Regions from separate parts of the Streptomyces sp. NPDC031497 genome, predicted to be linked through region 1. Evidence: riboswitches for the same ligand, from Rfam matches in the RefSeq annotation. Region 1 holds a riboswitch; the other holds the start of a gene.
What was found. A riboswitch is a leader RNA that binds a small molecule or an ion and turns the genes downstream of it on or off. The one in region 1 is predicted to bind cobalamin.
Positions count from the first base shown of each region.

Region 2: another riboswitch for cobalamin. It lies ahead of ACZ5K7_RS37035 (ribonucleoside-diphosphate reductase subunit alpha); the one in region 1 lies ahead of ACZ5K7_RS43705 (cobalamin biosynthesis protein).

Region 1 covers NZ_JBVIKO010000036.1:70,112-73,512, reverse strand. Annotated here, with positions in the region: gene ACZ5K7_RS43710 (cobyric acid synthase) at 1-665, opposite strand, end outside; gene ACZ5K7_RS43705 (cobalamin biosynthesis protein) at 662-1,645, opposite strand; cobalamin riboswitch at 1,747-1,886, opposite strand; gene ACZ5K7_RS43700 (hypothetical protein) at 2,045-2,272, opposite strand; gene ACZ5K7_RS43695 (inorganic phosphate transporter) at 2,292-3,401, opposite strand, start outside.
Region 2 covers NZ_JBVIKO010000024.1:70,262-73,662, forward strand. Annotated here, with positions in the region: gene ACZ5K7_RS37035 (ribonucleoside-diphosphate reductase subunit alpha) at 1-1,665, opposite strand, end outside; cobalamin riboswitch at 1,791-1,915, opposite strand; gene ACZ5K7_RS37040 (GNAT family N-acetyltransferase) at 1,920-2,474, opposite strand; gene ACZ5K7_RS37045 (NACHT domain-containing protein) at 2,650-3,401, shown strand, end outside.

The DNA.
Region 1 (3,401 bases):
GTGCGCCGCCCGGTGAGGCCGTGCAGCATGTCCAGGCCCGGCTCCAGCAGGGAGACGTCGCCCCGGAACTTGTTGACGAGGAACCCGGCGACGAGGGCCTGGTCCTCCGGCGAGAGCAGGGCGACGGTGCCGAAGAACGAGGCGAACACGCCCCCGCGGTCGATGTCGCCGACGACGAGCACCGGAATCCGCGCGTTGCGCGCGATCCCCATGTTCACGATGTCGGTCCGGCGCAGATTGATCTCCGCCGGACTGCCCGCCCCCTCACAGATCACCGCGTCATACGTGCCCCGCAACTCGGCGAGACAGTCGAGCACGGTCCCGAGCAGTTTCTGCTGCCGTCCACCGTGATAGCCGCGCGCACTCAGCTCACCGACCGGCTTGCCGAGCAGCACGACCTGACTGCTCTGCTCGCCGCCCGGCTTGAGCAGCACGGGGTTCATCAGCGCGGTCGGCTCGACGCGGCAGGCCTGCGCCTGCATGGCCTGCGCCCGCCCGATCTCGGCGCCCTCGCGCGTGACGAAGGAGTTGAGGGACATGTTCTGCGCCTTGAACGGCGCGACCTTGACGCCCTGCCGCACCAGCCACCGGCAGATACCGGCGGTGACCACGCTCTTGCCGGCGTCGGAGGTGGTACCGGCGACGAGGAGACCTCCGTTGTTCATGAGGAACTCCCCGGGAGCCGCACGGCCGACGGCGCCGGGTTCTTTGCAACCCGCCCCCGCAGCAGGGCCCCGGCCGCACTCACCCCCCACGCCAGCCACCCCACCCGCCGCGACAACCGCACCGCCCGTTCGATGTCCGTGACTTCCACTGCACGCCCCTCCCCGTTCAGCACCGGCCGATGCTCGACCCGCCCGCCGTATGACAAGGTCCCGCCGAGCCGTACCCCCAACGCCCCCGCGAACGACGCCTCCACCGGCCCGGCGTTGGGACTCGGATGCTTCGCCGCGTCGGCCCGCCAGGCCCGTACGGCTCCCTTGGTGTCATCCCCGGCGACGGCGGCCAGTACGGCGGTGAGCCGCGCCCCCGGCCACCCCGCCACGTCGTCCAGCCGCGCCGAGGCCCACCCGTACCGCCGGTACCGGGCCGACTTGTGGCCCACCATGGCGTCCAGGGTGTTGACGGCCCGGAACCCGAGCAGCCCCGGCACCCCGCCCACGGCCCCCCACACCAGCGCACCCACGACCGCGTCGCTCGTGTTCTCGGCGACGGACTCCACGACCGCCCGGGCGATCCCGTCGGCGTCCAGGGCCTGCGGATCCCTTCCGCACAGATGCGGCAGCCGGGCCCGCGCGGCCTCGACGTCCCCCGTCTCCAGGGCGCGCCCGATGGCACCGGCCTCACGGGCGAGTGAAGTGCCCCCGACGACGGCCCAGGTGGCGGTCGCGGTGAGCGCGACGGACGCGGCGGTGGACGGTCGTACGAACCGCTGGGCCAGGGCACCCAGAGTCACGGCGCCGCCGGCGCACACCGCGGTGTGCAGCGCGCCCCACCCGCGGTGGTCCCGCCACAGCGCCCGTTCGACGGACCCGGCCGCCCGGCCGAACGCGGCGACCGGATGCCCCCGGCGCGGATCGCCGAGCAGCAGATCGCCGAGAAGGCCGGCGGCGGCGCCGTACGCGAAGACGCGACCGGCACCCATCGGCTCAGCCCGCCGCGGGAGCGGGAAGGGGCCGGGTACTCAACCTCGAACGGCAGCCGCGCATGGCGATATGTCCTCACTCAGGGTGTCCACGCCCTGGTTCGACGAGACCGGCGGTGAGAGTTCCTGGCTCCCGGGGATGGCTACCCCGGTGACAGTGGCGGGACCGCGCCGGATTCGCACCGGCTTCCTCTCTTGCCGCCGTACTTGGCTCCGGAAGTCCACCACGCCCCCGGAAGACCCGTCAACTTGCCGTTGACCTGCGAGGGGAGTGTGTGGGAAGGCCCACACCGGTGGTCCAGCGGGGCCCGTGGGGCATGCCGAAGGCTCCTCCCGAGCGGGTCGGGGAGGAGCCTTCGCCTGCCGCGAGCGACCGGCCCGGTCAGGCCTTGGCCACGGTCAGGGCTTGGCCACGATCAGGTGGATGCCGTAGGCCACGGCGGCCGCGCAGGCCGCGAAACACAGGTAGGCGGCGGTCACTGCCAGGGCCGCGGAGTTGCCCTGGGCCGTGGCGCGTTCACGGGCGGAGAGGCCCTTGATGCCGAGGGTGAAGAGGGCCACCATGCCCACGGTGACCACGAGGCTGACGCCGAAGACGGAGCCGATGGCTGCCCAGTCGATGTTCATGTCGGTTCTTCCTCGGGGGTCAGACGGTCGCGGCCGGGTCGGTGGCGGTGACCGGCGCGGGTGACGGGGCGGGGGACGGGATCGTGGCGGTGAGGTCGTCGGTCACCGGGCCCGCGGGCGGCGGGGTCACGGCGGCCATCGCCGCGGTCACCACGCCGGCCGGCTCGATGCCGTCGGTGTCGTTGACGTTGGCGCTGTCCACGACCTCGCGGCGGGAGAGCTTCCAGATCGCGGCGCTGGAGGCGACGAGGAAGACGGCGACGACCGCCGTGCCCCAGTCGCCGAGGTCCGTCACGGACTCGGCGAGCGCGCCGACGACCGCGGCCGCGGGCAGGGTGAGCACCCAGGCGACCATCATGCGGGTCGCGGTGGACCAGCGGACCGTCCCGCCCTTGCGGCCCAGGCCCGCGCCCATCACGGAACCGGAGACGACATGCGTGGTGGAGAGCGAGAAGCCGAGGTGGGAGGAGGCCAGGATGGCGGTGGCCGCGCTGGTCTGGGCGGCGAAGCCCTGCTGCGGCTGGAGGTCGGTCAGGCCCTTGCCCATGGTGCGGATGATGCGCCAGCCGCCGATGTAGGTGCCGAGCGCGATGGCGAGGCCGGCGGAGAGGATGACCCAGGTGGGAGGGTTCGAGCCGGGGGCGATGGTGCCGCCCGCGATCAGCGCGAGGGTGATGATGCCCATCGTCTTCTGCGCGTCGTTGGTGCCGTGCGCGAGCGAGACCAGGCCGGCCGAGGCGATCTGACCGGCGCGGAAGCCCTTGCGGGTGGCCTCGTCCTCGGCGCCCTCGGCGTTCTTGCCGATCGCGTACGACAGGCGGGTGGAGAGCATCGCCGCGAGGCCCGCGACCACGGGGGCGGCGACCGCCGGGAGCAGGACCTTGGTGACCAGCGCGTCGCCGTGGACCGCGCCGAAGCCGGCGGAGGCGACGGTGGCGCCGATCAGACCGCCCATCAGGGCGTGCGAGGAACTTGAGGGCAGGCCCACCAGCCAGGTCACCAGGTTCCAGAGGATCGCGCCGACCAGGGCGGCGAAGATGACCTCGGGGCGGATGCCGTTCTCGTCGACGAGGCCCTTGGAGATCGTGTTGGCGACCTCCACGGAGAGGAAGGCGCCCACCAGGTTCAG
Region 2 (3,401 bases), on a different contig from region 1:
GGCCTCGTACGCGGCGAGCATGATCCGTTCGGCGATCCGGGTGGAGAGCGCCTTGGCCTCGGCGGAGTCGAAGGGCAGCCGCAGTTTGAAGAAGACGTCCTGGAGACCCATGGCACCGAGGCCGACGGGACGCCACTTGGCGTTGGAGCGGCCCGCCTGCTCGGTCGGGTAGAAGTTGATGTCGACGACCCGGTCGAGGAAGGTGACGGCGGTACGGACGGTCTCGTCCAGCCGCTCCCAGTCGATGTCGCCGGCCGCCGTGTCGACGAACGCGCCGAGGTTCACGGAGCCCAGGTTGCAGACCGCCGTCTCGCCGTCGTCCGTGACCTCCAGGATCTCCGTGCAGAGGTTGGAGGAGTGGACGACATGGCCGGGGGTGGCCGTCTGGTTCGCGGTCCGGTTCGCCGCGTCCTTGAAGGTCATCCAGCCGTTACCGGTCTGCGCGAGGGTGCGCATCATCCGGCCGTACAGGTCACGGGCCGGGATGGTCTTGCGCGCGAGCCCCTCGGCCTCGGCCTTGCGGTAGGCCGCGTCGAACTCGTCGCCCCACAGGTCCACCAGCTCCGGCACGTCGGCCGGGGAGAACAGGGACCACTGCCCGTCGGCGTTCACCCGGCGCATGAACTCGTCCGGGACCCAGTGCGCGAGGTTCAGGTTGTGCGTACGCCGGGCGTCCTCACCGGTGTTGTCGCGCAGCTCCAGGAACTCCTCGATGTCGGAGTGCCAGGTCTCCAGGTAGACCGCGGCCGCGCCCTTGCGCCGGCCGCCCTGGTTCACCGCGGCCACCGAGGCGTCCAGGGTCTTCAGGAACGGCACGATGCCGTTGGAGTGCCCGTTGGTGCCGCGGATGAGGGACCCCCGGGACCGGATCCGGCTGTACGAAAGACCGATGCCGCCGGCGTGCTTCGAGAGCCGGGCCACCTGGTGGTAGCGGTCGTAGATGGAGTCCAGCTCGTCCTTCGGGGAGTCGAGGAGGTAGCAGGACGACATCTGGGGGTGCCGGGTACCGGAGTTGAAGAGGGTGGGGGAGGAGGGGAGGTAGTCGAGCCGGCTCATGAGCCCGTAGAGCGCGGCGACTTCGTCCAGGGCGCGGACGTCCGTCTTCGAATTGAACACAGTGTCATCCGCCAGGCCGGCGGCGACGCGGAGCATGAAGTGCTGGGGGGTCTCGATGACCTTGCGGGTGATCGGGTGCCGGAGCAGGTAACGGCTGTGCAGGGTGCGCAGGCCGAAGTAGCCGAAGCGGTCGTCGGCGTCCGGGTCGACCAGGGCGTCCAGGCGGGCCGCGTGCAGGCGCGCGAACTCGGCGGTGCGGTCGGCGATGAGGCCCTCGCGGTGGCCGACGGCGACGGACTCGGTGAAGGACGTCACGCCCTGCGAGGCGGCCTCGGCGCGGATCGAGATCGTCAGCAGCCGGGCGGCGAGCCGGGAGTAGGCGGGGTCCTCGGAGATGAGGCCGGCGGCCGCCTCGGTGGCCAGCTCGCGCAACTCCGACTCGTCGGCCCGCGCGGACCGGCCGCGCAGCGCGGCGGCGGCGACCCGGCCGGGGTCGGTGTCGGGGAGGTCGGCGGTCAGCCCGGTCAGGGTCCGCAGCAACGCGGTGCCGGGACCGTCCTCGTCCACAGAGATGGTCGCTGAAGCCGGTTCGGCTGGCGCGATGGTCACGTGGGGCTCTCCCTCGCTCGGCACGGGGCCTGGCGGAGGGCAGGAGGCAGCACACGAGCGCACGCACGCGTGTCGCGTCCCCGGCCCACTCCACGAGGCCCGGACGTCAGAACACCCGGGCCGGACGGCCGGGCGTGCTGTCGGCAGGTCCTCGGACTGACTCCTGTGCACGAACATGCACAAGTACACCGTTGCGGGACAGTTCCGGATTCGCACCGGATTCCCCTGCGGCGACAGCGAGCATGAGCATACATCTAGTGCCGGGTCGCGGTGTCACCCCCACATGTTGTGTCGCGGTGGTGTCGGAGTGTCAGCTCGTAGGTGAGGAGGGTGATGTCGTCCAGGTGCGGCACGGGATTCCAGTCCCGCTCGGGTGTGCGGACGAAGCCGAGGCGTTCGTAGATCCGGTGGGCGGTGTGCATGCTCCGCTGGCTCGACAGGACGACGGCCGTGCAGCCCTCCGTGGCCCGCGCGCGGTCGACGCAGGCGCGCACGAGGGCCTCGCCGGTGCCTCGGCCGCGGGCCTCGTGCGCGACCGCGAGCGCCCTGATCTCGGCCTCGCCGGGGCGGGCGATGTCGGCGACGGGGCCGGGGCCGGCGACGAAGGTGACTCCGCCGAGGAGTCGTTCGCCGTCCACGGCCACGAGCACCTCGGCGGCGACCGCCCGGCTCGCCACGTCCTTCAGCACGGGCAGGTACTCGTCGCCCTCGCCGTAGTCGAGGAGGCCGTCCTGGAGGTAGGCCCGGGCGGTGATCTCGCCGAGCGCTTCGTATTCGGCGGGGTCCGCGGGCCGGATCGTGATGTCCATGCCGCCGAGTCTGCCGGAGGCCTCCGACGCCGTGCTCCTGGATTTCCAGGGGGTGCCACCTCCCCGTTCGGGCCGTGCGGGCAGTCGAGTTGCGGGGCCGGAGGGGAGTGCTTCCATGGAGTTAGGTGCCCGCGGGTCCTCCGTACCGAGAGCCGGTCTCGCAAGGAGAGGCACCATGACGAGAATCGTCCGTCACCCGCCGGGCAAGGTACGGCCACGCAGTGCGCCGATGGCGACGCTGGACGCACGCCGGGCATGGCGCCGCGCCCGGCGGTTCCTCCTGGGGCACTGGCACCATCTGACGATCCGGCTGGAGGCCCGCCGCAACACCACCCGTCCCAAGAACTGGCGCCGATGGTGGTCGTACACCAATCTCAACCGGGTTGTCTGGCTCACCCTCCTGATCCTGTTCCTCGCCTGGGTCGGTGAGGGTCTCTGGATCCTCGTCACCCACCAGACGACCCCCTTCGAGAGGTGGCGGAAGGGCTCGGACGCCGGGTTCGAAGCCGTTCTCCGTTTCCTCGGTCCCCTCCTCGCCGCCTCCGTAGCCGCGGCGACGTTTCTGTTCTTCTGGTACCACTGGACCAAGCGGCGCTACCTGGCCAAGGCACGCACCGATCCGCGCAGGCTGGTGCGCACGGCAGGGCCGGACATCTCCGAGATCGTGGGGCGCGAGGAGTTGGCCCGGGTCATCGCCCAGCGGCTGCGGCAGCGCGAGACCCGCCGGCCCTATCTGCTCGTCGGCGGTATCGGCTCGGGCAAGACCGCCGTTCTGGTGCGGCTCACCGAACTGCTGGCCCGGCAGCATGCCGTTCCCGTGCCGATACGGCTGCGGGACGCCACCGGGGGCGACCTGAACTTCGAGCGCATGGCCCGGGAACGGTTCGCCGAGGAGGCGCCCCAGGGCATTCTGGCGCGCGGCAAGAA